4 regions of the Mesorhizobium sp. M1252 genome follow, and region 2 is predicted to be linked to each of the others. Evidence: predicted binding sites of a transcription regulator. Region 2 holds the regulator's gene; each other region holds the start of a gene.
The links. Region 2 encodes PhoB, which activates phosphate uptake and scavenging genes when phosphate is short. Its sites were predicted from a motif close to TGTCATNNANCTGTCAT; they were not measured.
Positions count from the first base shown of each region.

Region 1 (7,838 bases), on a different contig from region 2:
CGTCGCCCTCGGCGCCGCCGACGAAAAAGCGGATGTGGACATCCTTGCACCACTGGGCGTCGAGCGCCTGCGCCGGCAGAGTGGAGATGGCAGCGCACAGCGCCGTGGCGGCGGCCACGACGGTCGAGCGCAGAAGTGTCGTTCTCATTGCGATGCTCATGCACGTTCCTCCCTTTTGTCCTCGGTGAGCCGAGGGGTTTCGTCGTTCGCCTGTCGGCAGTGCTTGTCGGCAGTGCTTGGCAATCTGTCAGGCCGGCTCCTCCCACCGGCCCTCGGTCACGCTGGGTTCGGCAGGTAGGTCGCTCCTCCCCGGCATTGCTTGAGGTATTCCAGCCCGCGCACCTGACCTGTGATTTCGAGGTCGCCGCGATAGACCGGGTCATGCCAGCCCTCGATGTCGATGGCGCCCTTGTAACCGGCCAGCCGCAATTCGCTGATCACCCGCGTCCAGTCGCTGTCGCCAAACCCGGGTGTGCGCATCTGCACGAAGGGCAGCTTGCCGAACACGCCGTGCTCGCGGATCACATCCCAGCGCACCGTCGCGTCCTTGCCGTGGACATGGAAGATGCGCGGCGCCCATTTGCGGATCTGCGGCATCGGGTCGATGAGGTAGACAAGCTGATGGCAGGGCTCCCATTCCAGGCCGAGATTGTCGTCGGGCAATTCGTTGAACATCAGCTCCCAGGCGTCCGGATTGTGGGCGATGTTCCAGTCACCGGCGGCCCAGTTGCCGTCCATGGCGCAATTTTCGAAGGCAATGCGCACGCCCTTGTCGGCGGCGCGTTTGGCCAGTGGTCCCCAGACCTCACGGAAGCGCGGCAGGCTGTCGGTCAGCTTCTTGCCGCGAAGGCGGCCGGTGAAGCCGCTGACCGTCGAGGCGCCGAACAGATGCGCATTGTCGATGACGGTTTCCCATGCCGCGAGCACGCCGCGATCGACCTCGCCATCCTCCAGCGGATTGCCGAACACGCCGATCGACGACACGGCGACATCGGCATCGCCGATCGCCTCGCGGATCTCGCCGGCGAGCCGCGCCAAATCCTTGCCGCCCAGCGTCTGCCAGAAGAAGGGCTGGATGCTCTCGAAGCCGAGCGGCAGAATCTCTTTGATGTAGGCGGCCGGGTCTTCGAGATTGGCCCGCACCATGGTGCCGATCCGGATGTCGAGAAGCGGGTTTGGCATCATGATGCTTCCTGTGTGATTGCGACGCGCCGTCCGGTCTCGGCGCTTTCGATGGCGCCAAAAACCATGGCCAGGCTTTTGATGTTGTCGCTGCCACGGGTTTCCGGCTCGCTGCCGGTCTCGATGGCGTGGATGAAATCCTTGATGATGCCGAGATGACCGCCGATGCGGTCGGCGGGATCGAGCGGCGGCACTGTGATGGGTTGGGTCAGGTCGAACAGGCCGTCGCGGACCGACAACACAACCTCGGCCTTCAGCCCGTCCTCGCCATCCCAGACCAGGCTGCCGTGCTCGGCGACGATGCGCCATGTGCTCTCCCAGCTGGTGCGAAAGCCCGCCGCGCACCAGGAACCGGCATAGGTGAAGCGCTTGCCGGCGCCAAGATCGAAGATAGCGCTGGCCGACGATCCCTGCCGGTACCAGGAATTGGCCGGCTCCCATTCCTGGCAAAAGACACCGGCGGGATCGCCTGCGACCATGTAGCGGGCGGCGTCGAATGTGTGGATCGCCATGTCGAGCAAGAGCACATGGGCCATCTCCTCGCGAAAGCCGCCGAAATGCGGCGCGACGAAGAAATCGGCATGGATGCTGGTTGGCTTGCCGATGGCGCCGGAGTCGAGAAAGCGCCTGATGCGCCGGACATTGGCGACGTAGCGGCGGTTCTGCACGACCGCATGGATACGCCCCGCGTCACGTGCCGCATCGACGATGGCGCGCGCATTTTCTGGAGTATCGGCCAGCGGCTTTTCCGTCAGCAGATGGCAATTATGGGCAAAGGCGGCAAAGGCGACATCACGCCGGGCGGCTGGAACCACGACATCGAACACCGCGTCGGGCCTGGTCTGGTCGAGAACCTGATCGAGGCTGGTGCCGATGACGGCGCGATCGAGCCCGTATTCGCGTGCCCTCGCCCGCGCCCGTTCGGCGTCGAGATCGACAAGTCCGACAATGGCCAACCCGCCGATCTGCCTCGCGGCATCGAGCCAGGCCTTGCTCATCGCACCACAGCCGACGAGGACGGCATTCATCATCCGGCATTCCTCCCGTCCGGTCCCTCCAGACCGAATGTCACGGCATTTCCGGCATCACCGTAAACGCTTTTCCGTAAACGTTTACGAGAACACACCCGATGGCGTAGAATGTCAATCGGCTGCCAGCGAGAATCATCCCGAAGCCTTGGCCTGGGCGGCAGCCGGTGCTAGCCAAGACAGGGGGAGAACTGTCCTTGGCGTCCAGCATCCATGACCTCGCGCGTCACCTGAACATTTCGATCGGCACCGTGTCGCGGGCGTTGAACGGCCGCGCCGACGTCAATGCCGACACCCGCCAGCGCGTGCTCGCCGCCGCCAAGCAATTGAACTATTCGCCCAACCAGTCCGGCCGCAGCCTGCGGCAAGGCACCACCCATTCGATCGCCTTCATGCTGCAGCCGCATCCGGGCGACCAGCAATATGGCGAACCGTTCTTCATCCCGTTCCTGATCGGTCTGCAAGGCCGGCTTGCCGAGTATGGCCTGGATTTGATGGTCGTCATGGGTGAGCCCGGTCAATATCAGCAGGACAGGCTGCGCCGCGTGGTTGAGACGCGCCGGGCCGACGCGGTCGTGTTGGCCAACACACGGCGGGAAGACGATCGGATCAACTATCTCAGCAAGGCCGGCTTTCCCTTCGCCACGCTTGGCCGAAGTCAATCCGGCGACGACACCTATCCTTCGCTCGATATCGATTTCGAGAGGGCGGGTGATGAAGCCGTCGACCGGCTGGTCGCGCGCGGCCACCGCCGCATTGCCGCCATCCGCCCTTCGCTTGATCTCAACTTCGGCTACCTGTTCCTCGACGGCTACCGCAAGGCGCTGAAGCGGCATGGTATCGAAGTCGACCCCGGCCTGATCGCCGACGGCTTCATCAACGAGGCCGGAGGCTACCAGGTGACGCCGCGCGTGATGCTCTCCAAGGACCGGCCCACAGCCATCATCTTCAACAATGACGCAATGGCGCTCGGCGGCTGCAAAGCACTGGCCGAGATGGGCATCAGGCCCGGCCACGACATCGCGGTGATCGTCATCGTCGACACGCCGCTCTGCCGTTATTTCTCGCCGGCGCTGACCGCCTTCCGTCCGTCGCTGGAGCCGATGGGCCGGCGGCTGGCCGAAATGTTGCTGGCCTCGCTTCCCGCCTTTGCCGGCCCGGAAGGTCCGCGCATCATCCGCGAAGTCTGGCCGCTGGAGCTGATCGCGCGCGACAGCGATTGATAGTGCGTCTCTCCCTTCTCCCACAAGGGAGAAGGGAGAGGCCCGCTCTGTCACGCAAGTATCATGTTCGCGTCCTAGACCGCTTTGCGAGAGGGCGACATCGTCGATGCGATGCGGTGGCCCCTTTGCGCCGCTCAAGGCTTGTCACAAAGAGGATCTCCATGAAAATCTCGCACCGAACCGTGTCGCTCGGCGCCGCATTGGCGCTGTTTACCGCCCTGACCCCTGCCCTTGCCGACAGCACAGCCACCGTTGGTGGCTTCGTCAACAAGGGCCTGGTCGGCGTCGGCCGCATCCCGGCCGATCAGAAGGACAAGTTCGGCGAGACCTTCGGCTCCGGCTCCGGCATGTCGATCGACGCCGCAAGCTGGACCCGTGGCGCGGACGGCTACAAGGGCTCGCTCTGGTTGCTGCCGGACCGTGGCTACAATGTCGTCGGCACCACCGATTACCGGCCGCGCCTCAACACTATTCGCATCGAGTTCACGCCGGTAGCACTAGGCGCCACGCCCACCTCCGGCCAGGAACAGACAGGCGTCAAGGCGACGCTTGCCGATTCCCTGCTCCTCACCGACGACAAGGGCGCTGACGCCACCGGCCTCGATCCGCTCAACGGCGTGCGCGCGGCCAATGGCGACCTGCCGATCCTGCCCGAGGCCAATGGCAAGCTGGCGCTCGACAATGAGGCGATCGCGCGGCTGCCCGACGGCACCATGTTCATCTCTGACGAATACGGCCCCAACATCTACCGCTTCTCGGCCGACGGCCATCTGTTGTCGGCAACGCAGCCGCCGGCCGCTTTGGTGCCGATGCGCAAGGGCGCGCCGAACTTCGCCTCCGACAATCCAGGCCCCGGTGCAGCCGAACCCGATCCGAAGGATCCCGAAACCGGCCGCCAGAACAACCAGGGTCTCGAAGGCATGGCGCTGACGCCGGACGGCAAGTCGCTGATCGCCGTGCTGCAATCGGCGCCCCGCCAGGATGGCGGCGATTCGCCCGCGACGCGCCAAAACACCCGCGCGCTGGTCTATGACGCCTCCGACCCGGCCCATCTCAAGCTGGTGCATGAATATGCCGTGCCGCTGCCGGTGTTCAAGGACGCCAAGGACAAGACCAAGGTCGCCGCGCAGAGCGAGATCGCGGCGCTGTCCGACAAGACCTTCCTGATGCTGGCGCGCGACAGCGGAAACGGCCAGGGGGTGAAGGGCGATACTTCGCTGCTGCGCCAGATTTTCGTCGTCGACGTCTCTGGCGCCACCGACATTGCCGGCGGCGCCTTCGATGCCGCCGACAAGCCGCTGGCGCCCAAGGGCGTGCTCGACCCCTCGGTGACCCCGGCCAAGCTGACGCCGTTCATCGACATCAACGACAACAAGGAACTCGGCCGTTTCGGCCTGCATGACGGCAAGCCCAACGACAAGAACAATCTGTCGGAGAAGTGGGAAGCAATGTCGGTGGTCAGCGTGCTCGATCCGGCGCTGCCCGACGACTATTTCCTGTTCGTCGGCAACGATAACGACTTTCTCACCCAGGACGGTTTTCAGGTCGGCGCGCCCTACAAGGCCGAAGACGGCGCCGATGTCGACACCATGTTCCTGGTCTATCAGGTCACGCTTCCGGGCCTCGCCAAGAAGTAGTCGTATACAAAAAAGCGGACGCGCCCGGCGCGTCCACCTCTACCGTTTGTCGGCAATCAGCGATGCCGTGACGGCACCTATTTCAAAATCTCCGCATCCCTTGGCACGCCGGCATCGATCGGCTCGGCGGTCCGGCTCGACACAGCCATGATCTTGCCCGCGGCCGACAGGTTCGGGCGCACATAGACCTGGGCTACGCCGTTGACCCGGCTGTAGAGGTCGATGATGTCCTGGTTCATGAAGCGCACGCAGCCTGACGACGCGTTCTTGCCGATGGAATCCCATTCCGGCGTGCCGTGCAGCCGGTACATCGTGTCCTTGCCGTCGCGGAACAGATAGAGCGCGCGCGCACCGAGCGGGCTCTGCGGTCCGGGCGGCATGCCGTCCTTGTATTTCGCCAGTTCCGGCCGGCGCTGGATCATTTCGGGCGGCGGCGTCCACACCGGCCATTTCTTGCGCGCCTGGATCACGGCGCTGCCGGTCCAGCCAAACCCGGCCTTGCCGAGGCTGACGCCATAGCGCATTGCCTTGCCGCCGTCGCGCACCAGATAGAGAAAATGCTCGGATGTATCGACGACGATCGTGCCGGGTTTTTCGCCGGTCGGATCGTCCACGATCTGGCGCACGAATTTCGGATCGAGCTTGGCGACGGGGATTGCCGGCAATGAAAAGCCCTCATCGACGCGCGCCGAATACATGGTGGCGGCATCGCCCAGAGCCGGTTCGGGCGCCGGAGCGGGCGTTGGCGGCACCACGACGTCGGTCGTGGTGCAGGCTGAAAGCGCCATGGAAGCGGCACCCAAAGCGGATATTCCAAGAAACGCGCGCCGGTTCAGGCGCTCGGAAAAAAGCGGATTGTCGGACATGATCCCCCCAGCCTATTCATCATATCCAACAGGATATGCGACCCCACGCGGCGACGACCCATATCCCATTCCGAATGTTTTGAGAACTGATTAGCTTGAAGCCGCCAGGTGGCATGTTCCAATGCCGCATCGACCTTGTCCGTTAAATCGGCGATCATTGCCGGGCGGACTTTGAGATGAACCTTCGCCGAACAGCCCATGGACGAAAAAATACCACCGCGCCGGCGCACCGGCGACCTGACCAGCGGCCCGATTCCGCGCACGCTGCTTTTGTTCGCTCTGCCGGTGCTCGGCTCCAATGTGCTGCAGTCGCTCAACGGTTCGATCAACGCTGTCTGGGTCGGCCGCTTCCTCGGTGAATCGGCGCTGACCGCCACCTCCAACGCCAATCTGGTTCTGTTCCTGATTCTTGGCACCGTATTCGGCATCGGCATGGCCGCGACCATCCTGGTGGCGCAATCGGTCGGCGCCCGCGACCTGCCCGAGGCGCGGCGCATCGTCGGCACCAGCGCCAGCTTCTTCTTCCTCGTCTCGGCTATCTTCGCCGTCTGCGGCTGGATCTGGGTCGACGCCATCCTCAACACACTGGGCACCCCGCCCGATGCGCTGCCGCTGGCGCGCTCCTATCTGCGTATCATCTTCGTCGCCGTGCCGATGATGAATCTTCTGTCCTTCGTCATGACGGTGCTGCGCGGTGCGGGTGATTCGCGCACGCCATTCTTCTTCATGGCGCTCGCCGTCGTGCTCGACATCATCCTCAATCCGCTGCTCATTCGCGGCATCGGCCCCTTCCCCGAACTCGGCATCGCCGGCTCCGCCACCTCGACGCTGATCGGCCAGACAGTGAGCGTGATCGCCATCCTCGTCGTGCTTTATGCCAGAAAGCATCCGCTGCGGCTCGCCGGCGCCAACCTCGCTCTGCTGCGGCCGGATCCGGCGCTGCTCAGGATCGTCGTCTTCAAGGGCGTGCCGATGGGCCTGCAGATGATCGTCATTTCGGCGGCGGCGCTGACCGTCATGGGCATCGTCAACTCCTACGGCTCGCAGGTCGCCGCCGCCTACGGCATCGCGGCGCAGCTGTGGACCTATATCCAGATGCCTGCACTGGCGATCGGAGCCGCAGTCTCGTCGATGGCGGCCCAGAATGTCGGCGCCGGGCGCTGGGACCGCATCGGTCGCATCGCGGCGTCCGGCGTCGGCTTCAACCTGGTGCTCACCGGCGCCCTGGTGGCGCTGCTGTTCCTCTTCGACAGGCCGGTGCTCGGCCTGTTCCTTAGCCGCGACAGCACCGCAATCGACATTGCAGCCCACATCAACAAGGTGGCGTCCTGGTCGTTCATCCTGTTCGGCGTCACCATCGTGCTGTTCGCCACCGTGCGCGCCACCGGTGCCGTGATGCCGCCGCTGATCATTCTGGTGATTTCCGTGCTGGTCGTGCGTACCGGCTTTGCCTACTTCTTCAGGAGCTACATCGGCGAGGAAGCGCTGTGGTGGAGTTTTCCGGCGGGATCGATCACCTCGCTGGTGCTGGCCGCCGCCTATTATCGCTTCGGCCGCTGGCGCACCATGCACATGATCGAGGACCGGCCGGCCGCCGGCGAGCCGCCCGACACCGGCCTCGGCATCCCGCGCGGACGGGCAAACATGGCGCCCGAGACGCCAAACGGGTGAGGCTCAGCGCGCGTATTTGACGCCGAACCCCAGCGCTACGACAGAGAACAGCGTGATCATGCCGGCGAAGGCCAGGCTTGCCGTCGTCGGAGTGGCCCAACTCGACAGCAGCCCAATGCCGATCACCGGCAGCGCATTGCCGCAGAAGCAGCAGATGAAGAACGCCGACACCAATTCGGCGCGACGCTCGGCAGGTGCGATCTGGTTCACCACCTGCAGGCCGCCGCGATA
Region 1 is NZ_JAMYLX010000003.1:150,660-158,497, forward strand. Features, by position in the region: gene NKH22_RS07250 (substrate-binding domain-containing protein) at 1-160, opposite strand, end outside; gene NKH22_RS07255 (sugar phosphate isomerase/epimerase family protein) at 277-1,182, opposite strand; gene NKH22_RS07260 (Gfo/Idh/MocA family protein) at 1,182-2,213, opposite strand; gene NKH22_RS07265 (LacI family DNA-binding transcriptional regulator) at 2,408-3,433, shown strand; gene NKH22_RS07270 (esterase-like activity of phytase family protein) at 3,595-5,070, shown strand; gene NKH22_RS07275 (L,D-transpeptidase) at 5,148-5,936, opposite strand; gene NKH22_RS07280 (MATE family efflux transporter) at 6,135-7,607, shown strand; gene NKH22_RS07285 (MFS transporter) at 7,611-7,838, opposite strand, start outside.
Region 1: the regulator PhoB is predicted to act here: its motif matches at 3,482-3,498, upstream of NKH22_RS07270 (esterase-like activity of phytase family protein).

Region 2 (7,838 bases):
AGCGACGTGCCGCCGATGACAGCGGCCGCGATCACCAAAAGCTCGTCCAGCGTGCCCAGCGCATTGGTCGACGCATTGAGACGGGCCGACGAGATCGCCGCGCTGATTGTAGCCAGCACACCCATGATCATGAACACCTTCATGGTCACCCAGCGCGTGTTGATGCCGGCGAGTTCCGCTGCCTCCGGATTGCCGCCGATGGCGAAGACATAGCGGCCGAAACGCGTGCGCTTGGTGATAAACGTCATGATGATGCCGACAGTCACCGCCATCAGCACCGGTATGGCGATGCCATGCGCGATGAACAGCCCGCCTTCGGGAACGGTGATGCCGTTCTGCTGTGCGTACTGGCGCACGATGCCGATCGGCCATGGATAGGAATTGGCGATCCACACGGCGCCGAGGATGGCCGCGCAAGCGACCACGCCAAGCAGGGTCTCGGCCCAGACGGGGCGCAGTGGAAAGCTGAAGCGCTTGCGCTGCGAGCGACCGTTGAGCAGCGCGAAGGCGACCGCCGCGCAGGCGACGATGCCGACGATCCAGCTGGCAGCGGCGCCAATCGAGCCGCGTGGTCCGCCGCCCATCAGCTGGAAGGTGGCGTCGAGTGGCGCGACCGTGCGCCCGCTGGTGATGAGCCATGCCATGCCACGCCAGACCAGCAGGCCACCAAGCGTCACGATGAAGGCCGGAACCTGCATATAGGCGATGATGAAGCCCTGGAACGCGCCGATCAGCAGACCAAGCACCACGCCGGCGGCAAGCGCGACGACCCAGAGCCAGGGGTTTCCAAGCTGGAGGCCGATGATGCGAATCAGGAATTCGGCCTGTGCCACGCCCATGATCATGCCGATCACGCCTTCGACGGAGCCCACCGAAAGGTCAATGTTGCGCATGACGATGACCAGTACCATGCCGGTCGCCATGATCGCGACCGAGGACGTCTGCACCGACAGGTTCCAAAGATTGCGCGGCGTCAGGAAAAGCCCACCCGACAGGATATGTATGCCGACCCAGATGACCAGCAGCGCGCCGACCATGCCGAGCATGCGCGTGTCGAGCTCGGTCGCTTTCAGGAACCGGGCGGCCGCGCCGAGTTCAGACGCTCGTGCCGTATCGGCCTGCGGATTTGAGGTCGTGTCGGTCATGATGTCCTCCAGCGGCTTGCCGTCTGGCGCGGATGCCGGACCACAGCCTAGAAGTTTGCCGCCGATGGCGGAAACACACAATTCTCGTAGAGAAAACGCCGCGGCTTGACCGCCGCGGCGCCTCATTTCTTCAAGTCGTCGAGATCAGTTGCAAGCCGCGACGCTGCCGGCGGCGACGCCCGTGCAGACTTCGTCCTTCTTGATCCAGCCGGCGTCGATGACGACGTTGAGGTTGTCCTTGGTGATCGCGACGGGGGTCAGGAACAGCGACTTGACGGTGTTGCCGCCAGGCGTGGTGAAGTCCTTGGCGCCGGCAATGTCGCCGGTCTTCTTGCCATCGGCAAGCTGCGAGGCGATCTCGGCGGCGTTCTTGCCGAGTTCGCGTGCGTCCTTCCACACCGACACCGTCTGCGTGCCGAGCGCGATGCGGTTCAGAGCGGCATGGTCGCCGTCCTGGCCCGAGACCGGAACCGTTCCGGCAAGGCCCTGCGCCGTCAGCGCGGCGACAACGCCGCCGGCTGTGCCGTCATTGGCCGCAACCACGGCATCGACCTTGTTGTCATTGGCGGTCAGGAACTGTTCCATGTTCTTCTGGGCATTGGCCGGCAGCCAGCCATCGGTATAGGCCTCGCCGACATTCTTGATCTTGCCCGAGTCGATGGCTTCCTTGAGCACTTCCATCGAGCCCGAGAACAGGAAATCGGCATTCGGATCCGAGCCAGAGCCCTTGATAAAGACATAGTTGCCCTCGGGCTTCGCCTTGAACACTTCGCGGGCCTGCATGCGGCCGACTTCTTTGTTGTCGAAGGTCAGGTAGAAGACGTCCTTGTTCTCGATCAGGCGGTCATAGCCGACGACCGGAATGCCTTCGTCCAGCGCCTTCTGCACCGCCGGGCCGATGGCCGACGCGTCCTGCGCCAGGACGATCAGCGCGTTGGCGCCTTGTGAGATCAGGCTTTCGACGTCGGTCAGCTGCTTGCCGGGATTGGACTGCGCGTCGGCGGAAATGTACTTGTCGCCGGCGGCTTCGATCGCCGTCTTCATCGCCGCCTCGTCCGTCTTCCAGCGCTCTTCCTGGAAGTTCGACCAGGAGACGCCGATGACCTTGTCCTTCGCCTGCGCGACCGAGACCAGCGTCAGCGACATGGCGGCGCCCGCCAGCATGGCGGCTGCAAATCTGTTCATGATAAACCCTCCCTGCGCCGCGCGCGGCGCGACAAAACTGGCCCGAGGGCCGGCACACAGAGGCTCCATTTTTTCGAGCCTCGAAAAAATACTGGTTCAATGATAAGGCACTGTCAACATCGATTCTGATGGATTCTGATGGCGTTGCCGAATTTTTTCGAGCTCCGCAATAAACAATGACAGGGCTGCCGGCGTCTGCCAATATTTGGCTGGTGCCGTCGAACGCCTTCACTATCATGAGGCGCGAGGAGGCCGGGAGGAAAACAAATGTCGGTTGGGATCCGCCACGACGATCTGCGCCGTCGCAACCGGGCGATGGTGATTTCGGCCGTGCGCCGGGCCGGCCAGCCGTCGCGGACCGAGATTGCGGCGACCACCGGCCTCAGCCATTCGACGATATCGGCAATCTCGTCTGATCTAATTCAAGAAGGCATCCTGATTGAAGGCAAGCCTGGCGAGACCGGCTCGCTGAAACGCGGCCGGCCGCAGGTCGGCCTTGGCCTCAACCCGGAAGCGGCGGCGGTCATGACCGTGGTGCTGTCGCTGAACTTCCTCTCCGTCACCGTCATCGACTATGCCGGCCAGGTGGTCGCGGAAGAACAGCGCCGGCTCGACACGCTGACCATGCCGCGCGACGAGCTGATCGGCGAATGCGTAGCAATCGTCGGGCGGCGTCTCGCGGACCCGGACCTCGATGTCCAGAGCATCGCCCGCATTGCCATGGGCATCCAGGGCATCACCGATTCGCAGGCGCGGGCCATGCTGTGGTCGCCAATCACGCCACTGACCGACATTGCCTTCGCCGACATGTTGGAAGCGGAATTCGGCATTCCTGCCACCATGGAGAACGACTGCAATATGATGGCGGTGGCCCTGCAATGGCGCCAGCCCGAGCGCTACCGCGACAATTTCATCGCGATCCTCTTGTCGCACGGCATCGGCATGGGGCTGGTGCTGAAAGGCGAACTGTTCACCGGCACCCATTCCTCGGGCGGCGAGTTCGGCCACATGATCCACCGTCCGGGCGGCGCGCTCTGCCGCTGCGGGCGGCGCGGCTGCGTGGAAGCCTATGCCGGAAACTACGCCATCTGGCGCAGCGCCAAAATGATGGGCGAGGATGCCGAGCCGGTCGATATCGGCGACGCTGATATGCGGGCGCTGGCCGCTCGTGCGCGAGAGACGGACGGACCGGAGCGCGAAGCCTATCGCAGGGCCGGTGAGGCGCTCGGCTTCGGCCTCGGCAGCCTGTTTGCGCTGATCGACCCGGCCCCCGTCGCCATGGTCGGCGTCAGCGCCGCCGCGTTCGACCTGATCGAACCGGCATTGCGCGAAGCGATCGCCCAGACCGCCGGCGGCCAGCACTCGAAGTCGATCTCCTTCGACACCGAGCCCAACGAGCTGCCGCTGATCCGCGAAGGCTGTGCCACGCGCGCGCTCGGCTTCGTCGACCAGGAGATTTTTGCGCCGGGTATTCAGCCCAAATCCGGCAAGCATGTCGCGTGAATGGCCGGCAACGGCGCGACGCGCAGGATCCTAGTCTTCCCTGATCGCGTAGCCGGCGCCGCGAATGGTACGGATGACATCCGGCATGCGGCCGTTGTTGACGGCCTTGCGCAGCCGCCCGACATGCACGTCGACGGTTCGCTCGTCTATATAGATCGTCTCGCCCCAGACATTGTCGAGCAGTTGGCTGCGCGAGAACACGCGGCCGGGATGGCGCATCATGAATTCGAGCAGCCGGAACTCGGTCGGTCCGAGCCTGATCTCGCTCTTCTTGCGGTAGACACGGTGCGACTCGCGGTCGAGCACGATGTCGCCGACCTTGAGCACGCTGGACAGCACTTCCGGCTTGGCCCGGCGCAGCAGCGCCTTCACGCGCGCCATGAACTCCGGCGTCGAGAATGGCTTGACCAGATAGTCGTCGGCGCCGGTGGACAGGCCGCGCACGCGATCGCTTTCCTCACCGCGCGCGGTCAGCATGATGATCGGCAGCCGCTCGGTTTCGGGCCGCACTCTAAGCCGCCGGCAGAGCTCGATGCCGGAAACAGCGGGCACCATCCAGTCGAGCACCAGGAGATCGGGCACGTTTTCCTGCAGGCGGATCTCGGCCTCGTCGCCGCGTGTCACCACCTCGACTTGATAGCCTTCGGATTCGAGGTTGTAGCGGAGGAGCACGCCTAGCGGCTCCTCGTCCTCCACGACCATGATGCGTGGCGCGATCATAGGCAGTTCACCCTCATCAGGCCGGCGTGGCCATCGCCGTCTCGTCCTGCTTCGGACGATTGGCGGGCAATTGCTGGCCGGTCAGCACATAATACGCATTTTCGGCGATGTTGGTGACATGATCGCCGATGCGCTCAAGATTCTTGGCGCAGAACAAGAGATGCGTGCAGGCGGTGATGTTGCGAGGGTCTTCCATCATGTAGGTCAAGAGCTCACGAAACACGGACGTGTATTTGACGTCGATGCGCTCGTCGTCATTCCTGAGTTTTGCAAGAGCTGCCGCATCGGTGGCGGCATATTCCTCGACGACGCCTTGCACCTGGATCAGCACCAGCTGCGCCATGGCATCGATGGAGTGCGAGAGGTCGCGCGGCGTGACGCTCAAGCCCACGGTGCCGACGCGTTTGGCGATGTTCTTGGCGAGATCGCCGATGCGCTCGAGGTCGCCGGCCATGCGGATCGAGCCGACCACGGCGCGCAGATCGTTGGCCATCGGCTGGCGCTTGGCGATCAGCGTGATGGCGCGGTCGTCCAGTTCGCGCTGGCGCGCATCCATGATGGCGTCGTCGGAAACGACACGCTGTGCCAGCGCATTGTCCGAATTGAGCAGCGCCCTGGTCGAGCCGCTGACCATCGAGCCTGCCAGATCGCCCATGTCGCGGATCAGCTTGCTGATCTGCCCGAGCTCTTCATCGAAGGAGGCGACGGTATGTTCACCCATGATCTTGGTCCTCGTGCCTGAAAATTCACCCGCCGGACGGCTCAGCCGAAGCGGCCGGTAATGTAGTCCTGGGTGCGCTTGTCGTCGGGGTTGGTGAACATCTTGTCGGTGGCGCCCTCCTCGACGAGATAGCCGAGATGGAACATCGCCGTGCGCTGCGACACGCGCGCCGCCTGCTGCATCGAGTGGGTGACGATGACGATCGTGTAGTTCTGGCGCAGTTCGTCGATCAGCTCCTCGACACGGGCGGTGGCGATCGGATCGAGCGCCGAGCAGGGCTCGTCCATCAGGATCACCTCCGGCGACACGGCGATGGCGCGCGCGATGCACAGGCGCTGCTGCTGGCCGCCGGACAGGCCGGTGCCGGGCTCCTGCAGGCGGTCCTTGACCTCGTTCCAGATCGCAGCCTTCTTCAGGCTCTGCTCGACGATCTGGTCCATGTCGGACTTGCGCTTGGCCAGCCCATGGATGCGCGGGCCGTAGGCGACGTTCTCGTAGATGGACTTCGGGAACGGGTTGGGTTTCTGGAACACCATGCCGACGCGTGCGCGCAGTTCGACGACATCGATGTTCTTGTCGTAGATGTCGTCTTCATCGAGCGTGATCTTGCCGGTCACCCGCGCCGAATCGATGGTGTCGTTCATGCGGTTGAGGCAGCGCAGGAAGGTCGACTTGCCGCAGCCGGACGGGCCGATCAGCGCCGTCACCTGGTTCTGGCGGACGTCGAGATTGACGTCGAACAACGCCTGCTTCTCGCCATAGAACACGCCGACCTTGTCGCCGCGCATCTTGATGACTTCGTTCGACTTGGCGTTCATTTTGTCGCCCACTGCATTCTCAAGGGACTGTTCGGTCATGATGTTCATACCAAATTGCCTTTTTTCTACCAGCGCCGCTCGAACCGGCGCCGGAGCACGATCGCGGTGATGTTCATGGCCATGAGGAAGACGAGCAGGATGATGATGGCGCCGGACATGCGCTCGACAAAAGCGCGCTCAGCCTCGTTTGCCCACATATAGATCTGAACCGGCAGCGCGGTCGCCGGATCGAAAGGCGTCGTCGGATAATCGGCGACGAAAGCGACCATGCCGATCAAGAGCAGCGGTGCTGTCTCGCCGAGCGCACGCGCCAGGCCGATGATGGTGCCGGTAAGGATGCCTGGGGCGGCAAGCGGCAGGATGTGATGGAACACCATCTGCATCTTGGAGGCGCCGAGACCTAGGGCCGCCGAGCGGATCGACGGCGGCACCGCGGCGAGGGCGGCGCGCGTGGCGATGATGATGGTCGGCAGCGTCATCAGCGTCAGCACCAGGCCGCCGACGAAGGAAGCCGAGCGCGGCATGCCGAGGAAGTTGATGAACACGGCAAGGCCAAGCAGACCGAAGACGATCGACGGCACCGCCGCGAGATTGTTGATGTTGACTTCGATCAGGTCCGTAAAGCGGTTCTTCTTGGCGAATTCCTCGAGATAGATCGAGGCGGCGACGCCGATCGGCAGCGCCAGCAACAGCACGATCACCATCATGTAGAACGAGCCGATGATCGCCACGCCCATGCCCGACGTTTCGGGCCGGCTGGAGGCGCCATAGGTGAACAGGCCGGTGTTGAAATGCTCGGCCATCACGCCGTCGGCTTTAAGCTTGTTCATCCAGTCGATCTGCTGGTTGGACACCTTGCGGCGCGCTTCATCGACGCCGAGGTCGATCTGACCCTTGAAGGCCGAGTCGAGGTTCGCGGCAGCCAGGATGTCGACGTCACGCGTCCTGCCGATCACCGACGGATCGGCGGAGACGATGTCGCGCAGCTGGACGCGGGCGCCTTCCGACAGGAAGCCCTTGAGCTTCAGCATCATCGGCTTGTTGGCCGGATCGATGCCGAGCTTGGCCACCAGCGCGTTTTCGGCGAGCTTGGGATAGTTCGCCTTGATCAGCACGGTAGGGTCGGTGGCGCGCTTGCCGGAGGGATCGATCACCTTCTCGTCGAAGGTGACCGGCAGCGTCACCGTCGTCTGCCAGAAGGCGGTGTAGCCTTTCGAGACGATGGTGATCAGCATGATGGCCAGGAACGCCAGGCCCACCGAGATCGCAATCACGCCATAGATGCGGAACCGGCGTTCGGCGGCATAGCGCGCCTTCAGCCCGATGTCGCGGCGCGGACGCGCGACGGCACCCGCCATCGTGTCCAGGGGGATGTCGGTCATTCGTACTGCTCCCGGTACTTGCGCACGATGTAGAGGGCGACGATGTTCATCACCAGCGTCAGCGCGAACAGCGTCAGGCCGAGCGCGAAGGCGACCAGCGTCTGCGGCGAGTTGAACTCGAGATCGCCGGTCAGCTGGTTGACAATCTTGACGGTGATGGTCGTCATCGCCTCGAACGGATTGGCCGTCAGATTGGCGGCGACGCCCGCCGCCAGCACGACGATCATCGTCTCGCCGATGGCGCGCGACGCCGTCAACAGGATGGCGCCGACGATGCCGGGCAGTGCCGCCGGCAGGATCACCCGCTTGATCGTCTCGGAGCGCGTGGCACCGAGGCCGAGCGAGCCGTCACGCATTGCGCGCG
Region 2 is NZ_JAMYLX010000010.1:188,351-196,188, forward strand. Features, by position in the region: gene NKH22_RS21095 (sugar ABC transporter permease) at 1-1,145, opposite strand, end outside; gene xylF (D-xylose ABC transporter substrate-binding protein) at 1,290-2,330, opposite strand; gene NKH22_RS21105 (ROK family protein) at 2,598-3,833, shown strand; gene phoB (phosphate regulon transcriptional regulator PhoB) at 3,864-4,553, opposite strand; gene phoU (phosphate signaling complex protein PhoU) at 4,570-5,274, opposite strand; gene pstB (phosphate ABC transporter ATP-binding protein PstB) at 5,316-6,140, opposite strand; gene pstA (phosphate ABC transporter permease PstA) at 6,158-7,474, opposite strand; gene pstC (phosphate ABC transporter permease subunit PstC) at 7,471-7,838, opposite strand, start outside.

Region 3 (7,838 bases), on a different contig from region 2:
TTGGCGCGCAGCGCCTTGCCCTGCGGCAAGAGGAAGTTGCGGGCAAAGCCGTCCTTGACCTTGACGGTATCGCCCATCTGGCCGAGGCGGGAAACGCGTTCGAGAAGAATCACTTGCATGGTTTTGTTCCTTCGTCTGGGCACCGACCGCGGGATCGGCGCCGAATTGAATGGAACAGGTCAGGAAGCTCTGAGCGCCTTGGCGCCGGTGTCGCTGTCCTGCCTGTCGCGGCAGTTAGAGGCTTTTCACCTCAACTCGGGATTTCAATGCATGTCGCCAAGAGTGGTCCCGGTTTTGGGACAACGACATGCATCATCAAATTACCCCTGCGGCGCCCGTCGCCGTGGGAGAAGGAAGCGGGCGGCGAACCGCCCGCCCGAAAGTCTTAGCGAACCACGTAGGGCAGCAGGCCGAGGAAGCGGGCGCGCTTGATCGCCTTGGCGAGTTCGCGCTGCTTCTTCTGGCTGACGGCGGTGATGCGCGACGGCACGATCTTGCCGCGCTCGGAAATGTAGCGCTGCAGAAGACGCACGTCCTTGTAGTCGATCTTGGGCGCGTTGGCGCCGGAGAACGGGCAGGTCTTGCGGCGGCGATGGAACGGGCGCCGGGTCGGGATCTGATTGATGTCGACCATTATTCTGCACCTCCTTCAACGCCTTCGCGCGGACGGCGCGGACCACGATCACCACCGGCGTCACCAAATGAGCGCGGCGGACGATCGCCACGGTCGCCGCGATCACGGTCGCCGAACGAGCGCGGACCACGATCACCACGGTCGCGGTCGCCGAAGCCGCCGCGTTCCGAGCGCTCTTCGCGCTTCTGCATCATGGCCGACGGGCCTTCCTCATGCGCCTCGACCTTGACGGTCAGGAAACGCAGCACGTCCTCGGACAGGCCCATCTGGCGCTCCATCTCGTTGAGCGCTGCCGGCGGGCAGTTGAGGTCCATAAGCGTGTAGTAAGCCTTCCGGTTCTTGTTGACCCGGTAGGTGAGGGACTTCAGTCCCCAGTTCTCGACCCGGCCGACGGACCCGCCATTTGCGGAGATGACGCCCTTGTACTGTTCGACAAGCGCATCGACCTGCTGCTGCGAGAGGTCCTGCCGGGCAAGGAACACATGTTCGTATAGAGCCATAGTGGTTCAGTGCCTTTCTTCGTTTCTCTCCCGGATCCTCGCGGCAAAAGCCTCTGCAACTTCTCTGACCCGCTGGTCCCGAGGGGGCGAGGAAGAAAGGAGCATTTCGAGACGGTCGAGAGCGGAGACACGGGAGGCGGAAGCGCTTCTGGCTTCACACGAAGGTTTTGGATAAAACCTCCGGCCCTCCGTTCAGCCCCCAGCAAGGACCGGCAGATTGCGGGCGTCTATATAGCAATTTGGCTGGAAGGCAAGGGTAACGCATGCTCCGGACAGCGTCCTGGCGTCGCAGGGTTGGAAAGACCAGGCATCAACTCGTATGCGGGGTACGACCGTTGATCGTTTCGGGGAAGAAGTCCGGAGCCGCCTTACGCTTGCCGAACATCATATCGTATTGCAGCAGGCGGAAATCGTTGATCGCCGGATCGATGTCCTTCTGCCGCGCCCAGTCCGCCGTGGCCTCACCTGACGGTGTCAAAAGCAGATTGCGATCCACGACGCGATAGCGTTCGCGCAGCGCGCCTAAGAAGCCGGTATAGTAGGGGTGCGTGATCCCGGCCGTGGTAAGGATATGGTAGGGCAGGAAGGCCGGGCTCACGGCGCCCATATCCTGCGCCGGACCGGTGCGGTTAGACCAGATGACCAGCGGCGTCTGATGATGCTCCAGTGCCGCCTCCGGCGTCGGTTCCTTGCGCGGCGCGACATTGTCTTTCAGGTAACCGGTTTCGACATAGACGGGGCCGAGCGGCGGCAGATGGTCGCCGAAGAAGGCGATGACCGTCGGCCGCTCGCGCTTCTTCGCCCATTCGATCAATCGTTCGAGGCCACGGTCGGCATCGGCGGAGCCTTCGGCGTAGCTGAGCAGCGATTCCCGCGCCCATGTGCTGATCGGCGCCGCGACCTTGTGGGTCGGATTGTAATAGCGGTACGGCTCGTAGGGACCGTGGTTCTGCAGGCTGACGGCGAAGAAGAACACCGGCCGCTCGCTGGCGTCGGCCTCTGCGATGATCTCGTCGGTCATCGAGGCATCGGAAGCCAGCGGCCCGCGCTTTTCCAGTGGCGGCAGCGTCTCTTCCGAGCGGAAATCGTTGAAGCCGAAATCGGCATAGACGGCGCCCCTGTTCCAGAACCAGTTGGTGCCCGGATGGATGGCGCGCGCCCGGTATCCCTCGCTTTTCAGGAAGGTCGCCAGCGACGGCGTCGGCGTGCGCACATATTGCTGATAGGGGATCGAGCCCGCCGGCAGGAAGGCATTGGAAAAGCCGGTCAGCGCCTCGAATTCGATGTTGGCGGTCATGCCGCCGAATTCCGGCGAGAACATATAGCCGGAACGCAGCGCCCGCACATTGGGGATCGGGTCAGGCGTGATTGTGACGCCGGGCAGCTTGGTCGGATCCCAGAAAGATTCGCTCATCACCACGATGATGTCGGGTTTCTCATCCGGTACCGAGGCCGCCACATCAGGCCTGTCGATCGCGTCGATCGCCTTGTCGGAATAGCCCGCCGGCGCCGAGACATGCGCCATCGGCACGTTGAGCGCGAAGGCCAGCGCAAACCCGTTGGAGGCGTAGTTCTCCTTCTGGTCCCACATGATCGGGATGATCTGCAGCCGGTCGCGGGTCCACGAGAAGGTGGCGTAGTCCATGATCGAGACGAAGAAGGCGAGCAGCGGCACTGCCAGCGTCAGCCGCGCCAGCCGCCCTTTGCGGCTGAGGATCGGAACCTTGCGGCGCCACAACCGCCAGCCATAGATCAGCAGCGACAGGCCGGCGACGATGCCGACCGCCATGGCGAGCGCCGTCCAGGGCCGCTCGCGCACCAGGAGCGGCATCAGTGCCATGATCTGGCGCGAATAAAGAAAATCGGTTGGGTAGAGCGGATCGCCGAGATAATGCGACTTCTGATGCCCGACAAAGGCCAGCGCCAGCGTCAGCGGCGCCACGATCATCAGGCTCTGGTGACTGCGGCCAAGCACGGCGTCCAGTCCCATCAGCACCAATGCAAAGACAATGATGGTGGTCCAGCCCGGCTTGAATGGCTGCAGGAAGAAGTCGACTGTGCCGAAGAAGTCGCCGCGCACGATCCATTCGATGGCGAACACCAGGATGGCGGAGGCAAGCAGCGTGACCAGACCGTAGCGGATGACCGGCCATCTGCGCCCCGGCAGGTAGCCGGTGGACGGATCGTCTTCCAAGAACTGTGGCGCTGGTACGGCCGCGCCCTTCCTGATCCTAGCCACGTCTCTTCCCCCGGCCCAAGCAACGCGCATTTCCACTCGCGCCACCGTTCTGTCATAGAACTGTCATGCAAAAGCTAGCGCCTGTGGCGAAAATAAGAAGAGCCAGCAAACGATTCGTGAGCGGTTTTCATCAGGTGTGATCGGCAAAAAGCCTTTGGGAACAGGGACTCGAGGTCAGCTCCGGTTCAAGCGAGAGCCGAAATGCCGCCTCCGGGCTTGACTTGGCGGTCCGCCTTGCGTCACAGGCAGGAAAAATCAGCCGCTGGAGAGCGCCCAAATGGCCGTCGCATTCACCTTTCCGGGACAGGGCAGCCAGGCTGTCGGCATGGGGAAGGACCTCGCCGACGCCTTCCCCGAGGCACGCAGGGTGTTCGAGGAAGTCGATGATGCGCTGGGCGAAAAGCTGTCGAAACTGATCTGGGAAGGCCCGGAAGAGGCGCTGACCCTGACTGCCAATGCCCAGCCGGCGCTGATGGCGGTCTCGCTGGCGGCGATCCGCTCGCTGGAAGCGCGCGGCTTTTCGCTGAAGGACAAGGTTGCCTACGTTGCCGGTCATTCGCTCGGCGAATATTCCGCCCTTGCCGCGGCCGGTTTCGTTTCGATCGCCGATGCCGCCCGGCTGCTGCGCATCCGCGGCAACGCCATGCAGGCGGCGGTGCCGGCCGGCGAGGGCGCCATGGCGGCGATCATCGGACTGGAACAGCCCGACGTCGAAGCCGCTTGCACCGAGGCCGCAACGGGATCCGGCAAAGTCTGCCAGATCGCCAACGACAATGGCGGCGGCCAGCTGGTGATCTCCGGCGCCAGGGCGGCGGTGGAACTCGCCGCGAAACTGTGCACCGAAAAGGGCGCGAAGCGGGCGCTGATGCTGCAGGTCTCGGCCCCCTTCCATTCGGCGCTGATGGCGCCGGCGGCCGATGTCATGCGCGAGGCGCTGGCCGGCGTGACCAAGAATGCACCGGTGGTGCCCGTCGTCTCCAACGTCACTGTAGTCCCGACCAGCGACCCCGACGAGATCGCGCGCCGCCTGGTCGAGCAGATCACCGGCCGCGTGCGCTGGCGCGAAACGGTGGAGTGGTTCGGCGCCAATGGCGTCGCCACGCTCTTTGAGATCGGCGCCGGCAAGGTGCTTTCCGGCCTGGCGCGGCGGATCAACCGCGACATCGCCACGTCAGCCGTCGGAACGCCGGCCGATGTCGAGGCGGCGCTGGCCGCGCTTGCATAATCCACTGGCGATTCAACCCCTCCCGTGGGAAGGGTGTTCTCTTAAGATCAGGAGACGAAAATGTTCGAACTGACCGGCCGCAAGGCGCTCGTCACCGGCGCATCCGGCGGCATTGGCGAGGCGATTGCCCGGGTGCTGCATGCGCAAGGCGCCATTGTCGGCCTGCACGGCACCCGCATCGAGAAACTGGAGACCCTGGCCGGCGAACTCGGCGACCGGGTAAAGCTGTTCCCGGCCAATCTTGCCGACCGTGACGAGGTCAAGGCGCTTGGTCAGAAGGCCGAAGCCGAACTCGAAGGCGTCGACATACTGGTCAACAATGCCGGCATCACCAAGGACGGCCTGTTCGTGCGCATGGCGGACGCGGATTGGGACAGCGTGCTGGAGGTGAACCTCACCGCCGTGTTCCGGCTGACCCGCGAGCTGACCCATCCGATGATGCGCCGCCGCCATGGCCGCATCATCAACATCACCTCGGTGGTCGGCGTCACCGGCAATCCTGGCCAGACCAATTATTGCGCCTCCAAGGCCGGCATGATCGGCTTTTCCAAGTCGCTGGCGCAGGAGATCGCCACCCGCAACATCACCGTCAACTGCGTCGCCCCGGGCTTTATCGAATCGGCCATGACCGACAAGCTCAACGACAAGCAGAAAGACGCGATAATGGCCGCGATCCCGACGCGCCGCATGGGCACGAGTGTTGAAGTGGGGTCGGCCGTCGCCTATCTCGCCTCCAACGAGGCAGCCTACGTCACCGGCCAGACCATCCATGTCAACGGCGGCATGGCCATGATCTGACGGGATACTGCCGGGTGATAAGAAGACATGGCCGGCTTGTGAAAAGAGACCATTTCGCCTTGGACCTCAGCCATTTTTCGTGTAATGCGGCCCGCAACCCGGCGGTTCGGGCAAAAACCGGTCCGGCATCGTTGCGTTTCCGGCAGGACCATCTTTCAGCTTGATTAGCGGCATTCTGCCCGCTAACGAAGACAGACAAACAAAAGACGAGGATGCCCCAAATGAGTGACACCGCAGAGCGCGTCAAGAAGATCGTCATCGAACATCTTGGCGTCGATGCCGACAAGGTGACGGAGCAGGCGAGCTTCATCGATGATCTGGGCGCGGACAGCCTCGACACGGTCGAACTCGTCATGGCCTTCGAAGAAGAGTTCGGCGTCGAGATCCCGGACGATGCGGCCGAGACCATCCTGACCGTCGGCGATGCCGTGAAGTACATCGACAAGGCTTCGGCCTGACACTATCCGCAGTCATCACCGGGGAGGACCTGCGATGAGGCGTGTCGTCGTCACGGGCCTTGGCCTGGTTTCGCCGTTCGGCATGGGCTTCGAGCACAGCTGGAAGGAACTTCTGACCGGCCGCAGCGCCGCCAAGCGCGTCACCGAGTTCGAAGTGGAAGATCTTGCCTGCAAGATAGCCCACGTCATTCCGCGCGGTGACGGCACCAACGGCACGCTCAATCCCGAAGCCGTGCTCGAGCCCAAGGAACTGCGCAAGATCGGCGACTTCATCCTTTACGGGATTGCGGCCGCCGACGAAGCGCTGAAGGATTCCGGCTGGGAGCCCAGCACCGAAGCCGAGCGCTGCGCCACCGGCGTCATGATCGGCTCCGGCATTGGCGGCCTCGAGGGCATCGCCGAGAACGCTATCATCCTGAAAGAGCGCGGACCGCGCCGTATCAGTCCATTCTTCATTCCCGGCAACATTATCAACCTGGTATCTGGCCAGGTATCGATCCGGCATGGGCTGAAAGGCCCCAACCACGCCGTCGTCACCGCCTGCTCGACCGGCGCGCACGCCATTGGCGATGCCGCCCGGCTGATCATCTTCGGCGATGCCGACGTGATGCTGGCCGGCGGCGCGGAATCGCCGGTGACCAGACTATCGCTTGCCGGCTTCGCTGCTTGCCGGGCACTGTCCACCGACCGCAACGACACGCCTGAGAAGGCCTCGCGTCCCTATGACCGCGACCGTGACGGCTTCGTCATGGGCGAGGGCGCCGGGGTCGTCGTGCTGGAAGAACTCGAACACGCCAAGGCGCGCGGCGCCAAGATCTATGCCGAGGTCACCGGCTACGGCCTGACCGGCGATGCCTATCACATCACTGCACCGGCCGAAGACGGCGACGGCGCCTTCCGCTGCATGACGGCGGCGCTGAACCGGGCCAAGCTGACGCCCGCCGACGTCGACTACATCAACGCGCACGGCACCTCGACCATGGCCGACACGATCGAACTCGGCGCCGTCGAGCGGCTGGTCGGCAACGCCGCCTCGAAAATCTCGATGTCATCGACCAAGTCGTCGATCGGCCATCTCCTGGGTGCCGCGGGCGCCGCCGAGGCGATCTTTTCGATCCTCGCTGTCAGAGACAACATCGCGCCAGCCACCATCAATCTTGACAACCCGGAACGCGAAACCGCGATCGATCTTGTTCCGAACACGCCACGGCATCGCCAGGTCGACGTGGCGCTGTCCAACTCCTTCGGCTTCGGCGGCACCAACGCTTCGCTGGTATTCCAGCGTTATACAGGCTGATTGCGGTATCGACCGGCGCGCCAGCGGTCTGTCGTCAATTTTGCCATATTCAAGCCTACTCTGCCGCTGGGGATTCGTCGCATCGGCCTGAAACCGAAGGCGCTTTTTTAAAAGCACGATGCGTAGGCTTGAAATGTTAGGGCACGCTGTGAGTCCAATCGGGCGCATGGTCGCTCTAAGAGATCAGATGGTAGGGCGCTAATGAACACCAATCCGGGCGGCAGCGGACAATTCGGACAAAACCAGCAGACCGGCCCGATCGTGCCGAAGACCGCGGCCGAAGCTTTGCGCCCGGAAGCCGGCACACCACCACCAAAGCGCTCGCGCGCCTCGCGCAGCCAAGTCGTCGTGTTCATGAACTTCGTCATCTCCGCGGTGATGTTGATGATCCTCGCCGCCGGCGTTTCGCTCTATTTCGGCAAGCAGGCATTCAACGAACCGGGCCCGTCGGTGGCCGGCGACACCTTCCTGGTCAAGCCGAGCACCGGCGTCCAGGATATTGCCGACCAGCTCGAACGGCGTGGGCTGATCAGCGATGCCCGCATCTTCCGCATCGCCGTGCGGGTCTATGGCAATGATTCAGCGCTGAAGGCAGGCGAATACGAGATAAAGCCGCGCGCCTCCATGCGCGACATCATGGAGCTTCTGAAGAGCGGCAAGTCGGTGATGTATTCGCTGACCATTCCC
Region 3 is NZ_JAMYLX010000017.1:51,111-58,948, reverse strand. Features, by position in the region: gene rplI (50S ribosomal protein L9) at 1-119, opposite strand, end outside; gene rpsR (30S ribosomal protein S18) at 386-634, opposite strand; gene rpsF (30S ribosomal protein S6) at 634-1,134, opposite strand; gene NKH22_RS26430 (LTA synthase family protein) at 1,445-3,403, opposite strand; gene fabD (ACP S-malonyltransferase) at 3,651-4,598, shown strand; gene fabG (3-oxoacyl-[acyl-carrier-protein] reductase) at 4,659-5,396, shown strand; gene NKH22_RS26415 (acyl carrier protein) at 5,618-5,854, shown strand; gene fabF (beta-ketoacyl-ACP synthase II) at 5,889-7,151, shown strand; gene mltG (endolytic transglycosylase MltG) at 7,353-7,838, shown strand, end outside.
Region 3: the regulator PhoB is predicted to act here: its motif matches at 3,424-3,440, upstream of NKH22_RS26430 (LTA synthase family protein).

Region 4 (7,838 bases), on a different contig from region 2:
CGCACACAATCGCCAATCTCGAACATCATCACTTCAAATATTCGGCCTTCCGCCAGCCGGGCGACGTGCATGTGCACATGTTCGGCACGGCGACGCTGTCCTTTGCCGACGGCATCAAGACTCAGGCCGGCGACGTGTTCGAGATCGAGGCCGGGGATTTCGGCCTGCCGCTGCGCAACCCGCTGGAGATCGAGCAGCCGGTGAAGGTGGCGGTGAAGGCGCTTTGAGACGTAATCTCCCCTTGAGGGGGGAGATTGGCAGCGCCCACCGTCAATAAATATCGAAGTCGAAATACTTGGCCTGGATCTTCTTGTAAGTGCCGTCGGCGACGATGGCGTCTATCGCCGCATTCAGCTTGTCGCGCAGCGCCGTGTCTTCCAGGCGGACAGCGATGCCGGCTTGCGTCTCGGTGCCCTTGACGTCGCCGACAAGCTTGCAGCAGCCTTCGCTCGCCTTCTTCAGCCAGTCCATCAGCACGAACTTGTCGGAGATGACGGCGTCGAGACGGCCGTTCTGCAGGTCGGTGATCGCCTCTTCCTGGGTGGGGTAGAGTTTCGCCTCGGCGCCGGCCTTGCCATAGGCGTCCTGCGCATAGTCGGCCTGGGTGGTCGAGGCCTGCGCGCCCACCGTCTTGCCGGCAAGGGCTGCCGGTTCGGTGGAAGTGAGGTCGCTGTCCTTGGGCGCCACCAGCGCCAGCGGCGTCGTGTAGTATTTGTTGGTGAAGGCGACCTGTTTCTTGCGCTCCTCGGTGATGCTCATCGAGGCGATGATGGCGTCGAACTTTTTCGCCTGCAGCGCCGGGATGATGCCGTCCCAGTCCTGGGTGACGATCTCGCACTCGACCTTCATCTGCGCACACAGCGCATTGGCAATGTCGATGTCGAAGCCCTCGATCTTGCCGTCCGCGGTGATGGTGTTGAAGGGCGGATAAGCGCCCTCGGTGCCGATCTTCAATTTCTCCTGCGCCTCAGCCAGCGAGCCGGCCGATATCACCAGCATGGCAGCGCCCGCTGCCGATATGATCCATCTTGAAATCTGCATTTTGGTTCCCCTTGCGCGCCGTTCTCTTGCCGGCCACCGAAAGGCAGCCAAGCATGGTGAGGCAGCGCAGGCAAGTATTTTGCCTGACGGTGATCGAAGGTTCAGCCGGCGGGGCGGAAATGCTTGGAGAGCTTGAGGCCTTGCGCCTGGTAATTCGAGCCGAGATCGGTGCCGTAAAGCGCCTGCGGCCGCTTCAGCATGTGTTCGTAGACCAGCCGGCCGACGATCTGGCCGTGGTCGAGGATGAACGGCACTTCGTGGCTGCGCACTTCGAGCACCGCCCGGCTGCCGGTGCCGCCTGAGGCCGAATGGCCGAAGCCCGGATCGAAGAAGCCGGCATAGTGAACACGGAATTCGCCAACCAGCGGATCGAAGGGCGTCATCTCGGCGGCGTAGAGCGGCGGCACGTGCACGGCTTCGCGGCTGACCAGGATGTAGAACTCGTCCGGGTCGAGCACCAGTTCGCCGGCGCCGCTCTTATAGAGCGGCTCCCAGAAATCGACGGCATCCTGGGCGGCGCGCTTGTCGACATCGACCAAGCCGGTGTGATGCTTGCCGCGATAGCCGACCAGGCCGTTCTGGTCGCCGTCAAGATCGATCGACAGCGCAATGCCGCCGCCGGAAATGTTGGGCGGCTCGGTCGCCACCAGCATCTCGGCGCGGTGCAATTCGTTCAGTTCTGCCTCCGACAACAGCGCGTTGCCGGTGCGAAAGCGGATCTGCGACAGTCGCGATCCGGCGCGTACGACGATCGGGAAGGTGCGTGGACTGACTTCGAGATAAAGCGGCCCGTGATAGCCGGGGGCGATCTTGTCGAACTCATGGCCGCGATCGGTCATCACCCGGGTGAAGATGTCGAGCCGGCCGGTCGAGCTCTTCGGGTTGGCCGAGGCCGACACGTTTGCGGGCAGCGCCAGGCTTTCGAGCAGCGGCACGATGTAGACGCAGCCGGTTTCCAGCACCGCGCCCTCGGCGAGACTGAACTCATGCAATTTCAGCCGGTGAAGCTTGTCGGCCACCAGATGATCGGGACCCGGCAGGAAGGAGGCGCGCACGCGAAAAGCCTTGTCGCCGAGCCTGAGATCGAGGCTCGCCGGCTGCACCTGGTCGACATCGAGCGCGCGCGGCGACTTCAGCGCGCCGGACTGAAACAGCACGGAAATGTCCTGATCGGGAAGAATGCCTGTCTGCCGCAAAAGGCTGGCTCCGCTCCAAGGTCGGTCTCTTTGTGGCAGGTTCTTGCCGCAAAACCGCTGGATATTATTGCGGAACCTGCCTGGTACAAACCTCTTAATGAAGCCGGCAATTGACGCAAGCGCAGGTGAGGTCTAAAGGGTCGTTATCCCGTGGTGATTTGGCCGGTCGGCTTGCAGCCACGTTAAACAAGTCGCTAAAGGACCGTCGGGCCGCAAGGCCATATGGACCGGTTGCGACTTTCGCGGCCGGTTTTTTTGTGTCTGGAACAAAAGCGATGAGCACCAAGAAGCGTAACTGGAAACCTCAGACCGCACTCGTGCACGGGGGAACGCTGCGTTCCCAGTTCGGCGAGACGTCCGAAGCGATGTACCTCACCCAAGGCTATGTCTACGAGACGGCGCAGGCTGCCGAGGCCCGTTTCAAGGGCGAGGAGCCGGGCTTCATCTATTCGCGCTATGCCAACCCTACCGTCGACATGTTCGAAAAGCGCATGTGCGCGCTGGAGGGTGCCGAAGATGCGCGCGCCACGGCGTCCGGCATGGCGGCGGTGACGGCAGCGCTCCTGTGCAGCGCCAAGGCCGGCGACCATATCGTTGCGGCGCGCGCGCTGTTCGGCTCCTGCCGCTGGGTGGTGGAGACGCTGGCGCCGAAATACGGCATCGAGGCAACGCTGGTCGACGGCACCGACATCGCCAACTGGGAAAAGGCGGTGCGGCCGAACACGAAACTGTTCTTCTTGGAAAGCCCGACCAATCCGACGCTGGAAGTGGTCGACATCGCAGCGGTGGCGGCGCTCGCCACCTCGATCGGCGCCAGGCTGATCGTCGACAATGTCTTTGCCACGCCCTTGCAGCAGAAGCCCTTGCAGCTCGGCGCCCATATCGTCGTCTACTCCGCGACCAAGCACATTGACGGCCAGGGACGCTGTCTCGGCGGCATCATCCTGTCGGACAAGAAATGGATCGACGAGAATTTGCACGACTATTTCCGCCACACCGGCCCGAGCCTGTCGCCGTTCAACGCCTGGACGCTGCTCAAGGGCCTGGAGACGCTGCCGGTTCGGGTGCGCCAGCAGACGGAAAGCGCGGCCAAGATCGCGGATTTCCTGGCAGGACGGCCGGAAATCGCCCGCGTCATCTATCCCGGCCGCGCCGACCACCCGCAGGCCGACATCGTCAAGAAGCAGATGACGGGCGGATCGACGCTGATCTGCCTCGACGTCAAGGGCGGCAAGCAGGCGGCCTTCGCCTTGCAGAACGCGCTCGACATCGTGCTGATCTCCAACAATCTCGGCGACGCCAAGAGCCTGATCACCCATCCGGCGACCACCACGCACAAGAACCTCAGCGACGAAGCTCGCGCCGAGCTTGGCATCGGGCCGGGAACGCTCAGGCTGTCGGTCGGTCTTGAGGATACGGACGATCTGCTGGAGGACGTTGCGCAGGCGCTGAAGGCAGCCGGATAGGCCGCGAGGCGTCACGCTCCCGACGAAACCTCTTCCAGTTCGGCCGTCTTGGTGCCGATGGTCATGGTGTTGCCGCGCCAGTCGACGGCGCCGCTCAGCCAGCCGCGCGCCCAGATGGCGGGAAGCATCATGTCGCGGACCATCATCGCCGGGACCATGCGCAGCGACAGATGCCAGCCCTTGGCCGCGGCCAGCGCGCATTCGGGAATGTAGGCCGCCGTCAGCACGGCCATCACCGTGGCCGGCAGGCTGATGCCGGCACTTGCGGCCGCCACCAGCGCCAACGCCAACGGCACGGCGACGCCGGTCAGGATCTCGGGTGCGAAAAACAGTGGGAAGGTGACGCGGCGCAACCGCGCCCAGCGCGCCTGGCGCGACCAGATGTCGGCAAGTCGGCGCTGCCCCAGTGGTTGCTCGAAAGGCGAGGCAACGAGATTGACGTGCAGGCCCAGTCCGTTGACCAGCTTGGTTGCAGCAGCATCCTCGGCGATCTCGGCGGCCAGCGCGCGGATACCGCCATTGGTATCGAGCATCGGCTTGTTCCACAGCATGCTCTTGCCCTGGGCAAAGCCGAGACCGAGCGCCTCGCCGGCATATTGCCAGCGCGCCTGCAGCGTGTTGAGGAACGCGCATTCGACCTCGGCCCAAAAGCCATCCGGCCGAGAGCCGATCGGCGTCGAGCAGATAAGCCCGGTATTGGTCCGCCAGGCCGCCATCAGGTGCTGGACGTAATCCCTTGGCATCAGCACGTTGGAATCCGCCAGAATAACCCAATGATAGCGCGCCGCTTCCCAGCCCTTGACGCAGTTGTTGAGCTTCGGGTTGCTGCTGACGCGGTCGTCGCCGATCAGCAGCCGGGCCGGCACGTTGGGAAACAGGACGATCGCCCTGTTTATCAGTTTGACGACGGGATCGTCGGCGTGAGCGACGCAGAAGATCAGTTCGTAGCGCGGCCAGTCGAGCGAGAAGGCTCGCTGCAGCGTCTCTTGTGTGAACGGCTCCACGCCGCGCGACGGCACGACGATCGAGACCGGTGGCTGCTCGCCGGACGGCGGAGGGATAAGGCGACGCGCTTGCAGTTTCGACGAAGCAAGCAGGATGCTGGCGAGATTGGAAAGAAGCAAAGCGGAGGAAGCGAAGGCGGCTGTGAGAGCTGGTTCCATCGAGATCTGGTCACTCCGGAAAGGCCGCTCGCGGCTGCTTTGTCAGTCGACAGATGGGCCTTGAGTCGCCGGCAAGGTTTGCGCACACCAACATTGTCATGTGTCACTTAAATGACATTGTTTGTCGGCACTGCGCTTTGAGGCTGGCAGGACATGCCGCTCTGCGCGTATCAAACCGCATGGCGCGACAAATGTTCCCTGCTGCGCAACCGGAGCAGCCCATGTACCGCGCCGTCACGCGCAACATCGAAGTGCAGGTCAGACCGTTCTACCTGGAGGACCGCTCGGACCCGGCGGAGAACCGTTATGTCTGGGGCTACCAGGTGACGATCGACAACCAGTCGGACGATTTCGTGCAGCTTATGGCGCGTTACTGGCACATCACCGACGGCAGCGGCCGGGTCGAGGAAGTGCGCGGCGCCGGCGTGGTCGGCGACCAGCCTGAGCTCAATCCCGGCGACAGCTATCAATACACGTCAGGCTGCCCGCTCTCGACGCCCTCCGGCTTCATGGTCGGCCACTACACCATGCGCAACAAAAAGGGCGAGACGTTCGACGTCGCTATTCCCGCGTTTTCGCTGGATCTGCCGGGGACCCGACGGACGGTGAATTAGGGGTTTTCTCCCCGTCACTATACGGGGAGAAATGCCCGGCAGGGCAATGAGGGGCAGCGCCAGAGTCATGAGGTTATCTTCCACGCACATGACCTAGGCTATGCGCGGCCATTCACCAAAGTTCGCGCTGCCCTCATCCGCCCTTCGGGCACCTTCTCCCCGTGAACGGGGAGAAGGAAGAGATGCTACTGAGTTGCAAACTCCGCCGGGTCGAAGTCGTACTGCTTCGAGCAGAACTCGCAGGCGACGTGGATGCCGCCATCTTCGGTGCTGTCCTTGATCTCCTGCGCGGAAAACCCCTCGAGGATGCCGCGTATCTTGTCCCTTGAGCAGGAACATTGGTCGGCGACCGGCACGCCGCCGAAGACGCGCACGCCATGTTCGTGGAACAGCCTGTAGAGCAGCCGCTCGGCGCCGATGGTCGGGTCGATCAGCTCGGTCGGCTCGATGGTGCCGAGCAGCGCCACCAGCTCGCGCCACGAATTGTCGGCCGGCTCCTGCGTCACGTCACGCGGATCGCCGTCGCCGCCCGAAATGTCGGGCACGCGCATGCGCTCGGGTGACTGCGGCAGGAACTGCGCCAGGATGCCGCCGGCGCGCCACTGCTCACGAGCGCCGCCGGGACCTGGCGTCAGAAGCTTGGCCACCGACAGCCTGAGGTCGGTCGGGATCTGCTCCGACTGGCGGAAATAGGTGCGCGCGGCGTCCTCCAGCGTCTCGCCGTCGAGCTGGACGATGCCCTGATAGCGCTGCGTGTGCGCGCCCTGGTCGATGGTCAGCGCCAAAACGCCGCTGCCCAGCAGCGTCTGCTGCGAGGTCTGGCCTGCGGCCACCAGGGCCTCCAGCCGGTCGGCGTCGAAACGCGCATAGGCGCGCAATGCCGAAGGCGTGGAGAAATCCGCGACCAGCATGTCGACCGGGCCGTCGGTGCGGGTCTGCAGGATGAACTTGCCTTCGAATTTGAGCGAGGTGCCGAGCAGCACCGTCAGCACACAGGCTTCCGCGAGCAGGCGGGCGACCGGCTCGGGATAGTCGTGACGGTTGAGGATGGCGTCGAGCATCGGCCCGAGTTGCACGGTGCGGCCGCGCACGTCGAGCGGGCCGACCTCGAAGGGTACGACATGATCGTCGCCGGCATAGCCGAACTCGCCGAGTTTGGGGTGATGTTCAGTCACTTGATGCGTTTCCAACATGACAAAGCTCCAGGGCGCGGCCATGCGGCCCGGAGGGGTGCATGCGTCCAAACGCGCTTGATTTGCGTGATGGGGCGCAAATAGGCATCGCGCCGCCCCGGATCAAGCGCTTGGAGATCAAGCGCCTGGAGATCAAGCGCCCAGACACCAGGCCAAAACCGCCTTCTGGGCGTGGAGCCGGTTCTCGGCTTCGTCGAAGACAACCGAATGCGGACCGTCGATGACCTCGTCGGTGACTTCCTCGCCGCGATGCGCCGGCAGGCAGTGCATGAACAGGGCGTCGGGCTTGGCCCTGGCCATCAGCGCCGCATTGACCTGATAGGGCGAGAAGACATTGTGGCCGCGGGCGCGGTGTTCCTGGCCCATCGACACCCAGCAGTCGGTGACGATGCAGTCGGCTTGGTCGACGGCTTCCTCGGGCGAGCGGGTGAAGTGCAGCTTGCCGCCATTGCTCTTCGACCAGTCGATATGCTTTTGCGCCGGCTCGCTGCCTTCCGGCACTGCGACGTTCAGGTTGAAGCGGAACCGCGCCGAAGCTTCGAGCAGCGAATGCAGCACGTTGTTGCCGTCGCCGGTCCAGGCGATGGTCTTGCCGGCAACCGGACCGCGATGCTCCTCGAAGGTCATGATGTCGGCCATCAGCTGACAGGGATGGGTGTCGTCGGTCAGCCCGTTGATGACCGGAATCGTGGCATTCTCGGTCAGCTCGAGCAGCCGCTCATGCGACGTGGTGCGGATCATGATGGCGTCGACATAGCGCGACAGCACCTTGGCGGTGTCGGCAATGGTCTCGGAACGGCCGAGCTGCATTTCGGTGCCGGTCAGCATGATGGTCTCGCCGCCGAGCTGTCGCATGCCGACGTCGAAGGACACGCGCGTGCGCGTCGACGGCTTGTCGAAGATCATGGCCAGCACCTTGCCTTCGAGCGGTTTGGTCCGTTCGCCGGCCTTGAGGCGCGCCTTGCGCACCACCGCATCGTCCAGCATCAGGCGCAGATCGCCTTCGGAAACGGCGGAAAGATCGGTGAAATGGCGAAGGCTCATCGGGAATGGTTCTCGGGATTACTTCGCGGCGGCCGCGGCGATGGCGTCGGTCAGGCCCTTGGCGCCGGCGCGGATGCGATCGAGCGCTTCGCCGATCTCGGCGTCGGTGACGGTCAGCGGC
Region 4 is NZ_JAMYLX010000002.1:45,015-52,852, forward strand. Features, by position in the region: gene araD1 (AraD1 family protein) at 1-227, shown strand, start outside; gene NKH22_RS03810 (ABC transporter substrate-binding protein) at 271-1,041, opposite strand; gene NKH22_RS03815 (2'-deoxycytidine 5'-triphosphate deaminase) at 1,143-2,237, opposite strand; SAM riboswitch at 2,378-2,455, shown strand; gene NKH22_RS03820 (O-succinylhomoserine sulfhydrylase) at 2,513-3,703, shown strand; gene NKH22_RS03825 (ceramide glucosyltransferase) at 3,715-4,866, opposite strand; gene apaG (Co2+/Mg2+ efflux facilitator ApaG/CorD) at 5,088-5,480, shown strand; gene NKH22_RS03835 (Hsp33 family molecular chaperone) at 5,666-6,697, opposite strand; gene argF (ornithine carbamoyltransferase) at 6,806-7,717, opposite strand; gene NKH22_RS03845 (aspartate aminotransferase family protein) at 7,736-7,838, opposite strand, start outside.
Region 4: the regulator PhoB is predicted to act here: its motif matches at 4,967-4,983, upstream of NKH22_RS03825 (ceramide glucosyltransferase).